2 regions of the Paenibacillus sp. J2L1-98 genome follow, and region 2 is predicted to be linked to the other one. Evidence: riboswitches for the same ligand, from Rfam matches in the RefSeq annotation. Region 2 holds a riboswitch; the other holds the start of a gene.
What was found. A riboswitch is a leader RNA that binds a small molecule or an ion and turns the genes downstream of it on or off. The one in region 2 is predicted to bind cyclic di-AMP.
Positions count from the first base shown of each region.

Region 1: another riboswitch for cyclic di-AMP. It lies ahead of AC0YNZ_RS03320 (APC family permease); the one in region 2 lies ahead of AC0YNZ_RS27150 (ubiquitin-like domain-containing protein).

Region 1 is NZ_JBWDNW010000001.1:705,609-713,302, forward strand. Features, by position in the region: gene AC0YNZ_RS03295 (YheC/YheD family protein) at 1-212, shown strand, start outside; gene AC0YNZ_RS03300 (metal-dependent hydrolase) at 463-1,152, opposite strand; gene AC0YNZ_RS03305 (cyclase family protein) at 1,219-1,836, opposite strand; gene AC0YNZ_RS03310 (hypothetical protein) at 1,976-2,242, opposite strand; gene AC0YNZ_RS03315 (alpha/beta-type small acid-soluble spore protein) at 2,661-2,876, shown strand; gene AC0YNZ_RS03320 (APC family permease) at 2,963-4,780, opposite strand; cyclic di-AMP (ydaO/yuaA leader) riboswitch at 4,996-5,155, opposite strand; gene ilvD (dihydroxy-acid dehydratase) at 5,342-7,033, opposite strand; gene AC0YNZ_RS03330 (GIY-YIG nuclease family protein) at 7,304-7,694, shown strand, end outside.
Region 2 is NZ_JBWDNW010000026.1:8,278-15,971, forward strand. Features, by position in the region: gene rsmI (16S rRNA (cytidine(1402)-2'-O)-methyltransferase) at 1-245, shown strand, start outside; gene AC0YNZ_RS27135 (AbrB/MazE/SpoVT family DNA-binding domain-containing protein) at 377-631, opposite strand; gene AC0YNZ_RS27140 (HD domain-containing protein) at 903-2,201, shown strand; gene AC0YNZ_RS27145 (TatD family hydrolase) at 2,219-2,992, shown strand; cyclic di-AMP (ydaO/yuaA leader) riboswitch at 3,176-3,358, shown strand; gene AC0YNZ_RS27150 (ubiquitin-like domain-containing protein) at 3,606-4,754, shown strand; gene rnmV (ribonuclease M5) at 4,879-5,427, shown strand; gene rsmA (16S rRNA (adenine(1518)-N(6)/adenine(1519)-N(6))-dimethyltransferase RsmA) at 5,432-6,358, shown strand; gene yabG (sporulation peptidase YabG) at 6,428-7,312, shown strand; gene veg (biofilm formation stimulator Veg) at 7,664-7,694, shown strand, end outside.

The DNA of each region.
Region 1 (7,694 bases), on a different contig from region 2:
AGCAGCTCGGGGTCTCTGTCGGGAACAACTTTGATCAGCATAAGAAAGGGTTCAGAGAACTAGGTTTGGACGTAGCACTCGATCCGAAGGGGAAACCGTGGATTTTGGAGGTAAATACGAGACCCCAATTTTATCCGTTAAAAAACATGAAGGATAAAAGATTATATCAAAGAATCGTATTCTATGCGCGGCAATATGGAAGAACCCGTTAGCTGACGGGAGTTGCTGTTTAGAAGTCCCGTCAGCTCAAACTGATGACTAGTTCAATCGGCAAACGATTTTCCGCTGGCGGCAAGGGAGTGCCGAATTAGTTCCAGCGCTTTAGGCCCCATTCCGTGCAGTTTAAGAAGCTCGGCCTATAAAAAAGCCCCATTGCGTGCAAAGAATAATCTGAGATTATTCGATGCTTGCAATGGAGCTCTTTAGAATACTCTTGTGTGTTTAAAGGTTGACGGGCTGCCTTTATACGGACATTTTCTCGCCTGGTTTTAATACTAAGCCGTCAATCCCTTTCTTGTGCAGCTCCTGAACAAACCTTTCAGCTTCCTGCCGGATAATGGGGAAGGTATTATAATGAATGGGCACAACCCGCTTCGCATTGTACCATTCTGCCGCTTGCAGCGCGTCCTCCATCCCCATCGTGTAGCGGTCTCCGATTGGAAGAAACGCAATGTCGATGGCATGACGCTCTCCGATCATTTTCATATCACTGAACAAAGCAGTGTCACCTGCATGAAGGATATTAATCCCATCTATATTAACGATGAACCCCGCCGGCATTCCCGCATACAAAATACGTTTTTCCTCTGCCAGAACGATACCGGAAGAATGGAACGCCTGCACCATTTTCGCCTTCGCAAATCCCAGATCTACCGTTCCGCCAATATTCATATCGATCGTTTTAACGCCCTGCCACGACATATAGGCGGCAAGCTCGGCGATAGCTACGACTGGCGCATCATTGTTTTTGGCTATCAGATCGGCGTCTAAAATATGATCGGTGTGCGCGTGCGTCAAGAGAACGGCGTCCGTTCTAATGTCCTCCGCCTTCGATACAGCTAATTCATTGCCTCTCAGAAAGGGATCAATAATTAGCGACTGATCCCCTGCTGCTATTTGAATACAAGAGTGACCGTGATAAATAATCTCCATAACTTTTCAAGTCCTTCCGCTATAATTTTTTCTCCGTCACCTCATCATCGACCAATTTCGCATACACTATAACTTTACCCGCGCAATCACGCGAGCAACGGAAGAATCCGCTCTAATATGAAGCGGCAGCGCTATAATTTCAAAAGCATCGACGTCCAGCAGCCGTTGAACGTTCTTTAAGTTCTCGATTATGAAAATTTGGTTGACGAACAAGCGTTTATGGATGTCAAAAGGATCTTTATCCGGTGACGGAGTATCCAAGCCTATCATTTTTACCCTTTTTCTAATGAGCAGATCAACAAATTCCGCAGTCAAAACCGGATAATCTGTAAAATACGCTGGCTGACCATACAGCTCGGCATGGCCAGTATACAAAATGACGATTTGTTCCGCTTTGATTAGCTCCTCGTATTCTTCCTTATAGTCAATCACGCTTATTCCATATACGTCGAGCAAAACGCCGTCTCCGATAAATTTCTCCACGGAAAATTCATTTATATAACGCTGAATGTCCATTAAATGCATGGGTCCATCTATATGAGTCCCCGCATGCATATTAATGGAAAGCTGATGATTGTTGTAGCCGTCTTGGCTCATACGCTTGGATTGTTCCAATACAGTCTCCGCATCTCCCGGATATACCGGCATTCCGTCATGAATGAGATGTGTAAGATCAATGATCATACTGCATGATCTCCCTCCAAAGTTACATATGTAAAAAATAACCTATTTCAACGGATATGTATAGTCATATATTTAAAGGCTGATATGGGTTCGATTATTGAAGAGGTTTCTGAGGAGTTTGGAATGTGGATCATTCGGATTAAATCGTATGCCGTAAGGCGGCAGCCTTGGTCAAGAGCGCTTCCTTCATCACCGTTTGCTTTATCCTCTTTTGCTGAAGCGGCTTAGGCTGGAGAAAAAATGGTTCGTCTTGAAAGATTGCCAGCAATGCTTGCGTTACCGCTTTGGCTGCTAAAGCTTCGTTTTCAAGCAAGTAATAAGCAGCTTGATAGGCATAAACTTCGTGCTGCTTTAGTATGGATGCTTTCCGCTGCAGCTCTTCTTTCATGGTCATTGTCTTCATCACTACACTTATTCACCCTCCTGCCATCCCCTGTCCGACAGCAGTCCATAACATTCAAGCTGCCTGCCGGAAAACACGATCTATTGTTGATTGCGGATAATGTAACTATACAGGAATCCATTTAGTCCACCTAGTACCATGTTTCCATAGTACTTGACAGCACCCATCCGCTCCTATGTATCGCTCTGAAGTTTCCATTATATCTCCTTTATTAAAGGAGAGCTCCCCATAATTAGTTAGGGCATACCCCAACAATTCTTGAGGAAATCAAATGAGATCAACCTATTTAAGGTACGTGATTCTGCGAAAAATGATGTTCTTACAGATGGGAAAAATTGCTAGAAAAATCTTTCTCTTTGAATGTATACATTTACAAATACACCACATAATAACCTTACATCCAACGAAGGAGTGAACTTACATGAGCAGAAGAAATTCAAACACGTTAGTAGTACCGCAAGCAAAAGCAGCACTTGCACAATTGAAAACTGAAGCAGCACAACAGCTGGGTGTTACATTTTCACAAGATGGATACAACGGTAATTTATCGACTCGTGATGCAGGTTCTATCGGGGGATATATTACTAAGAAGCTGGTTCAAATCGCAGAACAACAATTAGGTCAGCGTAAATTCTAATAAATGGAAACCCCTTCATGATCTCAAGATCATGGAGGGGTTTTTTACATTCACTTGATTTCTGTGAAATCATCTAACTAGGGCCGTTATTTTTGAAGATGATAAGGTACTGTCGCGATGACCACATCTTTTTGTGTAAATAAATATGCACGGAGCATTAAACTCGTCTGGTTGTGAAGAAAATAGTGCCACCAGTGCTTGGTAATAAATTGCGGAATGAGAATGGTGATATGATCCGTTTCGGCAGTTTTCCATTCAATCGTATCAATAAATCTCATTAACGGCCTAATGATGCTCCGATAACTTGAGCGAAGTACGATAAGACGGACGCCGGGATTCCACTCTTCCCATTTCTTCTCCATCCGCTCAATATCCTCATCATCAAATCCGACGTATACGGCAACTACATTTTCCGTCAATGATTTGGCATAGCTTAACGAATGATTAACGACACGGGTAATTCCCGCAATTGGAACTACGATCGTGCTTCCTTTTATGACAGGCTTATCCTTTGCCATATTAATCCGCAATTCGTCCGCCATGTTCCGGTAGTGGCGGTGAATACCGAAAAAGATAAAAATAACGATCGGCAAAAAGATAAATACCATCCACACGTGGCTAAACTTCGTAAAGATGAAAATCAGCGTGATCGCAAGCGTCGTCAACATCCCGACCGTGTTAATGATGAATGGAAATATCCAGCCTTTTGGCTTCAATTTCAACCAGCGTACCATCATCCCCAGCTGGGATAAGGTGAATGGAATAAATACACCTACCGCATACAGCGGAATTAAATTTTCGGTATTGCCGTGGAAAGCAATAACAAGCAGCGCCGATAAGACGCCTAAAATAATAATGCCATTTGAAAATCCTAAACGGTCCCCGCGAGCCATAAACATATTCGGCATGTATTTATCCTTTGCCAGCATGAAGGCGAGCAATGGGAAAGCAGCATAAGCTGTATTGGCTGCCAGAAACAAAATCAGAGCGGTTACTGCCTGTATACTATAATAAATTACCCCTCTGCCGAATGTTGCATTCGCAATTTGCGAAACAACCGTTTCTTTTTCATTCGGAGTAATGCCGTACCAATAGGCAAGCAGGCTGATCCCGATAAACATCGCACCGAGAATCGTACCCATCATAATAAGAGTAGCGGCCGCATTGCGTTCAGCCGGCTGTTTAAAGTTAGGAATAGCATTGGACATCGCTTCAACGCCGGTAAGGGCCGAACACCCTGAGCTAAATGCCTTTAATAACAAAAACAAGCTGATATTCGAGACGGTTGCGCCCATCTCTGGAGCAGCGGCATGAATGCCTCCGGCTGCATATTTGATAATACCGGAAATGATAAGCACGAAAATGGCTATTACAAACAAATATACCGGAAATGCTAACACGGATGCGGACTCTGTAATTCCTCGCAAATTGATAATGGTCAGCACCAAGATCATCACTAACGCAATTAAAACACGATGATCATGAAGAGATGGAAAAGCTGAAGTAATAGCGTCTGTACCGGCAGATGTGCTGACGGCAACCGTTAGAATATAATCGACAAGGAGCGAACCACCGGCTAACAGACCTGTTGAAACGCCCAAATTGTCTTTGGCTACGATATAAGCGCCGCCACCCGTCGGATAAGAAAAGATGGTCTGACGATAGGATAAAATTAAGACTAATAACAGTCCGAGCACAGCGAGCGATATCGGAATCGAATACCAAACGGCTGCAAATCCTACCGCCATTAACACAAGCAAAATTTGCTCCGTGCCGTAAGCGACCGATGAGAGCGCATCTGATGACAATACGGCGAGCGCTTTAAGCTTGCTTAGCTTTTCACCTTCGATTTCTGTGCTTTTCATTGGACGTCCGATTAGTAATCGTTTAAATCTGCTTACCATGATGATGCCCCATTTCTTATCACTGGATATTTAAAATTAAACACCGTGATCAAACTCTCCATATATCTTGTTCGCCCGTTCATTTGTTATACACCTATTCATCAGCCATTTAAACCATTTAAACACAAGTAAATCATAATTTTGGACAAAAAAAAGCCGCAGGAAAGTAAGGACTTTCCCACGGCTTTACCAAAATAGTTTGGCAGGTCGTGAATAATTCCTCTTCTGGACGCTTACGAGGTTAGCTGTCGGATTCGGGCGCAAAAGTCGCCCTACACTTAACAAAAGCCAAGTGATTCACCCCTGAGATCAGATCGGTTGATCTGTCCTCTATGGTTCCCCCGTTTCTTCTTCAGAACTCAGCGATAAAGGTTAATTATTGAACAAGATATGATGATTGATCACGAATTGAATCATACTCCTTCCAAAAAGTGTTGTAAAGGAACAGATACAATCAAATTGATTTGAAATATCACCTTGTATAATCGATTAAACGCTTACATCCCGTTCAATCTTTCCATATCGTTCTAATGCTCCATCTCACAGTAACGGATCTTGAGATTATATCTCAAGATCCGTTACTGCACCTTTTGATGCCGATGATACGAGCTTCGCATACTTGGCAAGCACACCCGATTTATATTTAAGCGGAGGCTTGATCCAATGATTTGCTCTTGCTTCCAGCTCCTGTGGCGTGATATCAAATTGTATTTCCTGCGCCTCGCTGTCAATGGTTATCATATCCCCTTCTTGCAAAAATGCAATCGGCCCGCCTACCTGAGCCTCCGGCGATACATGACCTACAACAAAGCCGTGCGAACCGCCCGAGAACCGTCCGTCTGTAAGCAGAGCAACCTCGCCGCCTAAGCCTTTTCCTATAATTAATGCGGTTACCGAAAGCATTTCCGGCATACCGGGCCCGCCTTTTGGTCCAGCGTACCTGATGACCAGCACATCCCCTTTAACGATTTCGTCATTCGAAATGGCTATTGTCGCTTCTTCCTCGCTATTATAGACGCGTGCGGGGCCCGAGAATTTCAGCTTTTTTAAACCTGACATTTTTGCCACTGCGCCCTCAGGAGCAAGATTGCCTCTCAGCACAACCAGTGGACCCGTTGGTTTCAGCGGACTCTCGAACGGACGTATGACCTGTTGATTTTCTTTCAGAGGCTGTGCTTCAGCCAAGTTTTCAGCAATTGTTTTTCCTGTGACCGTAGGACAATCGCCATGGAGCAGACCTTTTTCAAGCAGCATTTTCATAACGCCCGGTACGCCGCCATTATCATTCAGATCCTGCATGACATATTTGCCGCTTGGCTTTAAATCAGCAAGATGAGGCACTTGTTTACGAATCCGTTCAAAATCGTCTAAAGTTAAATCAACCTCAACCGAGTGCGCCATTGCCATGAGATGAAGCAGAGCATTCGTTGATCCCCCAAGGGCCATAATGAGGGTGATTGCATTTTCGAACGCTTTTTTTGTCATAATGTCGCGCGGCCGTATATCTTTCTCAAGAAGCTTGATAACGGTTCTTCCCGCCTCTGCGCATTCAACTGCTTTATAGGAAGAAATGGCAGGCGTGGATGAAGATCCGGGTAAGCTCATCCCTAAAGCTTCGACCGCAGACGCCATTGTATTCGCTGTATACATCCCGCCGCAAGCGCCCGCACCCGGACATACCTGGCATTCCACTTCATGAAGCTCTTCATCCGTTAATTTTCCTTCTTGATATTGTCCTACCGCCTCAAATGCCGTAACGATATCCACATCTTTACCGTTCAGCTTTCCTGGTTGGATCGTTCCTCCGTAGACGTAAACAGCTGGTAAATTCATTCTGCCGATCGCCATCATGCAAGCTGGTGTATTTTTGTCACAGCCGCCAATTGCAACCAAGCCATCAAAGCGCTCGGCGTTTACTACAATCTCAATCGAATCGGCAATGACCTCCCTGCTTGGCAGTGAGAACAGCATCCCTTCATGTCCCATCGAAATGCCATCAGACACTGTAATCGTGTTGAAAATCAATGGAGCGCCGCCATGAGTGCGTACTCCTTCTTTTGCTTGCAGAGCCAATTTATCGATATGAACGTTACAAGGCGTTACCTCGCTCCACGTGCTTGCCACTCCGATCATAGGCTTTTTGAAATCTTCATCCTGGAATCCGACCGCTCTTAGCATGGCACGGTTAGGAACACGGTTTACACCCTCACTAATAACTTTGCTGCGAATACGCAAATCCTTTTCGTTTGACATCGGTGTCACTCCTTTTTTGTTATGTAGAATACATTTTTTAAATGCCGGTTTTTTCCATGCACTTTACCTTTGTATAATTCCCATGATGAACCTCGACTAGTCCTTGAACCTGGTCGTAATACCAGCCTTTTTGAATTAAGTCATTCAACTCTAATTCTACGATGTATGTTACAGAAACAAGGGATTGCCGCCGGCTATGTCGAATAGTGTCGGGAGTCATTATTCATGAATGAACCAGACGAATTCGAGAGGATAGGAGGATGACGGCATATGTCGTTCTTGTTCAACGCCGGCGATTATCCGACATGCCCCGGCTGTTATTTGATGAAAAATACAGACGGTCACATCCTCTATGTCGGCAAATCCAAAAACTTACGGAGCCGGTTACGCTCATATTTTACGAGAAATCACGCTGACAGAAAAATTAAGCAGCTTGTCGGCGAAATTTCATCCATTGAAGTGGTGCTCGTAAATAACGAAGCCGAGAGCCTACTTCTTGAGAACAACCTCATCAAAATACATAAACCTCCTTACAATCGGGCGTTAAAACGGGATAACAGCGGTTACGCTTATTTACAGCTTACCAATGAGCCTTTTCCGCGACTGGATGTGTATTACCGGAATCGCAGACGGAAACAGACCGGCTTCGCAACCGAAGAAG
Region 2 (7,694 bases):
TATCGGAATGTATCAGCTGGTTTGCGGAGCATCCGCCGCAGGGTGAATTTTGCATTGTAGTGGAAGGGGCAGAGGGATCCGGCGCAAGTGAACAACAAGCAGACGATATTTGGTGGTCAGAGCTTGACCTTGCTGCTCATGTCGCTCATTATGAGGAGCAATACGACAGGAAGGAAGCGATTAAGATGGTAGCTGTTGATCGCGGATTGCCGAAGCGGGATGTGTATAATGAAGTAAATAGATAGAAAGCAGTCATAAAGGGATGAAGCAGACAAAAAAAAGACCTTCCTGGCCGGGTTCAAGCGCAGGAAGGTATCAAGGAGTATAAAAAAGGTTAGAATTAACAAGTTGATAAGTACAGTATAACTGATTTTTTTTATTTTGTCACAGGTGTTGGCATTTCTGACAAACAAATATGACAAACAATTTTTCCTTTGAAGTAAGATACGTTCTCTGCATTGCCGCAGAAGATGCATGCAGGCTCGTATTTCTTAAGCATAATGCGCTCGCCATCTACGTAGATTTCAAGTGCATCTTTTTCGCCTATACCGAGCGTACGTCTCAATTCGATCGGTATAACGACGCGTCCCAGCTCATCAACCTTACGAACAATACCAGTAGATTTCATCATAATCTATCATTGCCCCTTTCAAAATGTATTTCGTCATCGTTCGACATTGTTTTTACTTTTATGATTACTATAATACCAACGATTACCATAATAGTCAACCAAGAATATTCCCCGGAAGAGCCGTAGGAACAAGTATTTGACTAGATATAAGGTTCATATTACTCTGTAATAGAATACAACAGCTTCGACATTTTGGAAACTAATTTACGACAACGTTCGACATTAGTCTCATGTTTTGTGTCGAAAATATGAACAAAGGAGATGAGAACTGATGAAGCAACAGTTGACCGAAGAGAAAGTTTTTAAGGACCCTGTCCATCATTATATTTATGTGCAGGACCAGACGATTTGGGATCTGATTAACACGAAGGAGTTTCAGCGGTTGCGGAGGATACGACAATTAGGAACTTCCTATTTGACCTTCCATGGCGCTGAGCACAGCAGATTTTCGCATTCACTCGGCGTTTACGAAATAACGCGTAAAATTATTTCTCAATTCGAACGCAACGGCTATCCCGATTGGCCTGCCGAGGAAAGGCTGGTCTCACTCTGTGCGGCACTGCTGCATGATGTCGGTCACGGTCCGTTCTCCCACTCCTTAGAAGAAGTATTCGACACGGATCACGAACAGTGGACATGTAAAATATTGCTTGAAGATACAGAAATTAATCGCGTGCTGCGGGCTGTATCGGAACAATTTCCCGAGCAGGTAGCGGCTGTCATTCAAAAGACATACCCAAAGCCCATCGTCGTAAGTCTCATTTCAAGCCAAATGGATGCTGACCGAATGGACTATTTACTTAGAGACGCTTATTTTACCGGTGTAAATTACGGTACTTTCGATTTAGAGCGGATACTGCGCGTATTACGCCCTTATAAAGGGCAAATTGTAGTAAAAGAGAGCGGAATGCACGCCGTAGAGCATTATTTGATGTCCAGATATCAAATGTATTGGCAGATTTACTTCCATCCAGTTACAAGAAGCTCTGAAATTATTTTACGTCAAATATTTCGTAGAGCGCAGGAGCTTTATGTGGGTGGCTATGTATTTAATTGGATGCCAAGCTCGATTAAGGTGCTGCTTCATAATACGATGACGGTGCATGATTATCTGAAACTGGATGAAGCACTCATTCAGACTGCCTTCACGCAATGGGCGGAGGAGCAGGATTTGCTGCTAAGCGATCTGTGCGACCGTTTTCTGCACCGTCATTTATATAAGTACATAACCATTGAAAATCCCGATGAAACGCTATTAAATGAAATTAGTGATTGTTTCTCTTCTATTGGAATGAATCCGGATTATCATATGGAGATTGATTTCCCGTTTGACCTGCCATACGACGTATATCGACCTGATAAAAAAGATGGCGAAAAGAAAGAAAAAGCGCCGATTTTGTTGTTAGACGGGCAGGATGAAATAAGTGAAATTTCTGCCAAATCCGACATTGTTCGCTCTATTACCGGTCTGCATCAGGGACAATACCATTTGTACTACCCGGAAGAGCCGCTCAAAAAAAATATGAACCGGATACCTGATTCTTTGAAAAAATTGTTCAAACTCGACTGAAGGAGCCTGACATCAATATGACATTACTTTTCGATACACATACCCATTTAGACTCATATAAGTTCGATGAAGATCGTGACGAAGTCATTCAGCGCGCAAAAGATGCAGGCGTGCATATGCTCCTCAATATTGGCTTTAACCGTGAAACGATTCCGACGACGATCGCGCTCGCCGAGCAGTACGAGTTCATTTACGCGGCTGTCGGCTGGCATCCTGTGGACAGCATAGATATGCTTCCGGAGGATTTAGAATGGATTGAACGGCTATGCGCGCATGAGAAGGTTGTTGCCATCGGCGAAATCGGTCTTGATTATCACTGGGATACCTCGCCTAAAGACGTTCAGCAGCGTGTATTTCGCGAACAGATCCGTCTTGCGCGCAAAGTAGGGAAGAGGGTCGTTATTCACAATCGCGATGCTCACGAGGATGTTGTCCGAATTCTTCAAGAGGAAAATGCAGCCGAGGTCGGAGGCGTCATGCATTGCTACTCAGGCAGCTGGGAAACCGCAAAACGGTGCCTGGATATGAACTTCTATATTTCGTTCGGAGGACCTGTTACTTTCCAAAATGCAAGGGTGCCCAAAGAGGTGCTTAAACAGGTTCCGCTCGACCGGCTTTTGATTGAAACCGACGCTCCATATTTGGCCCCTCACCCGTTCAGAGGGAAGCGAAATGAGTCCTCCTATGTGTCCTTAGTTGCAGAGACAGCAGCGGAATTATTAGGCAAAACGGTGGAAGAAATAGGCGCAATTACGACCGAAAACGGTAAAAAATGTTTTGGTATTGTCTGAGAATGAGAGAAATGAGGAGAATTTAAGACCTTTATCGCGTAAAAACTAATTTTTATATCGATTATCGCTTATTTTTTCCGTCTTTATTCACCTTTTTCGCTTAAATCGTCTTTTATCGTATCTTTACAATTGACCTCGTATGAGGGTATGATTCAACTCAGAGCATAACATTTTGTATTGGATTTCCAGTTTGCGCTTAATCTCCACTTTGGAGAGCGGGGGAACCAGATGCGGGAATTTATACCGCATTTTGAATTCTTCAGGGGTGAATTTCGGAGCCTTTGCCATGAGCATTGTGTAACGAATAGGGCGACTCTCTTGCCCGAATCCGTCAGCTAACCTCGTAAGCGTTTATAGAGAGTGATCAACCTCGTGCATCCATTTTTCCGTATCCCAGAGTAGTAATACCCGGGAAGCCACGAAACAGATCCTCTGTCGACGGCTTCTTTTTATTTTCGAATAATCGGGAATTTGTCGACATAGGGATTAAAGATGGGGGTGGGAGGTTCGGCAGCAGTTCTGGATTGCGTGCTTGCACGCCAATATACTATAGTCGCGTCAGTTGTATCATGCGTAAAACTTGGCGGCGGGGCTATGAAGGAGGACCGATGAAGTGGGAATACTCCAGGTTAAGGACACCCATGGGAAACGATCATCCAGCATGTCTTTCGCATTGCGATGGAAGCGTGAAAACTTGCGTTTGATTCTTTTGAGTGCTACTATCTCAATCGCTATGACTTTCATGTTTTTGGTGTTGTTGTACGGAACGGCTGTCAAAAGCGTCTCCGTAGTAGTGAACGGACAAGAAACCATTGTGGAAACGAAGCAATGGGTCCTGCAACGCCTACTGGATGAACAAGCTATCGCAATTGGACCACATGATGAGGTGTCTAAACCGCTTAATGCGGCAATAAAGGACGGAGATCGTATCGAGGTAACTCATGCGGTACCGGTAATTGTGAAAGCTGATGGCAAGACCTCTACTGTGTACACGACAGAGAGAACAGTAAAGGCAGCGATCGAGGAATTACATATTCCAGTTCGTAGTCAAGATAAAGTAGTACCGCCGCTTAATACCGCAGTAAATGCGGAATTGACGGTAACAGTAGTGCGCGTCGACACGAAAGTATCGGAAACGGAACGCGCGATGCCATTCTCTATCGTGAAGAAGAAGGATCCGACACTGGAAGCGGGCAAGGAAAAGCTCGTGCAAACCGGTAAACAAGGTCTTATTGTAGAACATATCGAGAAGCAGTATGAGGACGGAGTTCTCATTTCGAAGAAGATGGTCAGCAAGGTTGTCGAGACGGCGGCTGTTGATCAGGTTATCGCTATCGGAACGAAGAAGGAAGAGCCTAAGGTAACGGTTCTCTCGAACAGAAGCACAAGCATGGCTTCGCTTACGAAGAGCGGTGTCACGTTTAAGGCAAGGAAAGTGCTTAAGAACGTCACGTTGACTGCTTACTCAGCAGGCGTAGCTTCTACAGGCAAGGATGAAAGCCATCCGCAATACGGAATTACAGCATCAGGAGCCCGTGTGCAAGAGGGACGGACTATAGCCGTTGATCCTGAGATTATTCCGATTGGCTGGTGGGTTTACATTGAAGGCATTGGCTTCCGCCGGGCTGAGGATAAGGGCAGCGCGATTAAAGGCAACAAAATCGATGTATACTTTGACAGCACTAAGATTGCAAACAAGTTCGGCAGAAAGAAAGGCATCACTGTATATGTGCTGGGGCCGAATAGACCTACCTCAAGCTGATGAGCGGGTTACCATCATTTTATCGTAATATTTAATTAAATATGCCATCATAAGGAGAGGCACTGCCTCTTCTTTTTGCATGTTTGCGGGCTTATTAGAATTTATAAAGAAGGGAATGATCTTGATGATCAAAGAGATCATTGTCGTTGAAGGTAAAGATGACACCGTAGCAATAAAACGGGCGGTAGATGCGGATACCATAGAGACGAACGGCTCGGCCATCGGTGAGGACGTGCTGAGAAGAATCGCGCTGGCGAACGAGCGTCGCGGCGTCATTATATTTACTGATCCCGACCATGCGGGAGAACGTATCCGCAAAATAGTCGCCCGTCACGCACCCGGGTGCAAGCATGCTTTTTTACCGCAGGAGAAAGCTTTGTACAAAGGGGATATCGGCATTGAAAACGCGAGTCCCGAAGCGATTCGTACAGCGCTCTCAGAGCTGCGTACAGAGTCGGCGGACGGAGCGGGAGAAATTAGCTGGGAAGACTTAATGGATGCAGGCCTAATCGTCCATCCGGACGCGTCCAATCGGCGCCTGGTTATAGGCAAGCTGCTTGGCATCGGTTATGCGAACGGCAAGCAGTTTTATAAACGTTGTACAAGCTTTCGAATTTCCAAAGCAGAATTTACGGAGGCGTTCCGTCAAATGGAAGAGGAACTGGAGGGATAGCGGGATGAGCGGACAAGAGCATACTGAGCAAAGCAAGACAGCGGTAAAATCGGCTTCGGTAGAGGTGGCCACGCCCAAACGGACCAAAGAGATCATTGCCAAATACGGCTTCTCTTTCAAGAAGAGCTTAGGACAAAACTTTCTGATTGACCAAAATATTTTGAACAACATCGTAGCGGCTGCCGAGCTTGATGAAACAAAGGGCGCACTGGAGATCGGGCCCGGTATTGGCGCGCTCACGCAGCGGCTTGCCGAGGCCGCAGGGAAGGTGACGGCCGTAGAAATCGATAATCGGCTTATTCCGATTCTAAGGGATGTACTCGCCGAAGAGAACAATACGACTGTGATTCACGGCGATGTGCTGAAGCTTGATCTGAAGCAGCTGTTCGAAGAGCAGTTTGCCGGCGTTACCGGCGTCAGCGTCGTCGCGAATTTGCCTTATTATGTGACTACGCCGATTCTGATGAAGCTGCTTGAAGAGAAGCTGCCGCTTGAGCACATCGTCGTCATGATTCAGAAGGAGGTAGCTGAGCGGATGGCCGCTAAGCCGGGCGGCAAGGAGTATGGCAGCCTTAGCGTTGCCGTACAGTATTACTGCGTGCCAAAGGTCGTCTGTACGGTGCCGCATACGGTGTTTATTCCACAGCCAAATGTCGATTCGGCTGTCATCAAGCTATCCTTGCGCGATAAGCCGGCTGTCGATGTGCCTGACGAGGATCATTTCTTCCGGGTCGTACAAGCCAGCTTCGCGCAGCGCCGGAAGACGCTGGCGAACAATCTGACGGCATTTGTAGGAAAAGATCGGCGCGAGGCATTAACGGAGCTGCTTCTAAAGAACGAAATTGACCCGATACGGCGCGGCGAGACGTTGTCGCTTGAGGAATTTGCACGAATTAGCCGCAGCATGCTGGAAGCGGGCTGGGGCGGTTAGGCTCTTAAACATAAAATACTCACCATTCGCCCTATCTGCCCATAGGATAGAGGAAGAGGTGATTTACGCATGAAGCAAGGGGACCTGGTCGTCCGCAAATCGTATGGCGGTGACGTGCTATTCAAGGTTGAAGCTGTTCGTACACATACGGCCGTTCTGAAGGGCACGGACTACCGATTGCTTGCGGATGCTCCGATTCCTGATTTATCGGTCATACGCGATCCAGAATCGACAAGTGCGGTGCAGCAAGTTCGGATTAAAGTAAACGATTCCTTAAGACGTATGCACTCGGAACGAGAACGTCAAGCAATTGAGAACGAAGATAGTATTCGGCATGCGTTGCAGCAGAACCAGCCATTTTTTGAAGTGCCCGGGAAAGTGCTTCATCTCGACGGAGATAGCAATTATTTAAAGAAGAGCATGCAGTTGTACAATACGATGCGTGTCCCTTCGCATGGCCTTCACGTGCATGAATCCCAAATGGCTGATATGCTGTACCGTCTGCTGCCGCAAATCCAACCGGATATTGTCGTCATTACCGGCCATGACGGCGTGCTGAAAAGCCGTGCGCAAATGGACTTGTTTAGCCTAAGCAGCTACAAAAATTCACAGCATTTCGTTAATGCGGTTCGCGTAGCGCGCGACTATGAGCGTAACCGCGACGGACTGATCGTTATTGCAGGCGCTTGCCAATCCCATTTTGAAGCATTGCTGCAGGCGGGTTCCAACTTCGCGAGCTCACCGGGGCGTATATTGATTCATGCGCTCGATCCTGTTTATATAGCCATTAAAGCAAGCTACACGTCGATTAAGGACACGATAAACTTAGGTGACGTCATTCATGGCACGATAAGCGGTATTGACGGTGTTGGCGGCATAGAGACGATGGGACGTTTTCGCGTTGGCTTACCGAAGCCCAAAATAACGTCATCCTCTTCTGTATTAAAGGCGTAACGGTTCTGAACCCAATTGTTTTACAATTTCTTACATGCGAAATAGCGCCGCTCAAGCATGAATTTGTTTATTGAAATATAAGCGTCGTATAATTCAGAACCAGATACGATGCTTATATTTCAGAGCAGACGAGACTGGGACTTTTTTACCAAAGCGGGCGCCAATCATAAACACATAATTTAAAGTAACTTCTTAATATGTATATTTTTTGCTTTATTATGCATGGTTTTTTTAAAAATGGGTGAAAACACCGTTGACAAATAATTATTCCGGCTGATATAATATTTTGCTTTGTTTGACAACACCCCTCTTTTTGGTTATAATGGACAAGGAAAGAGGTGGTAGTGGACAATGGCAAAAAATGCGCTATTGGATATTAAAC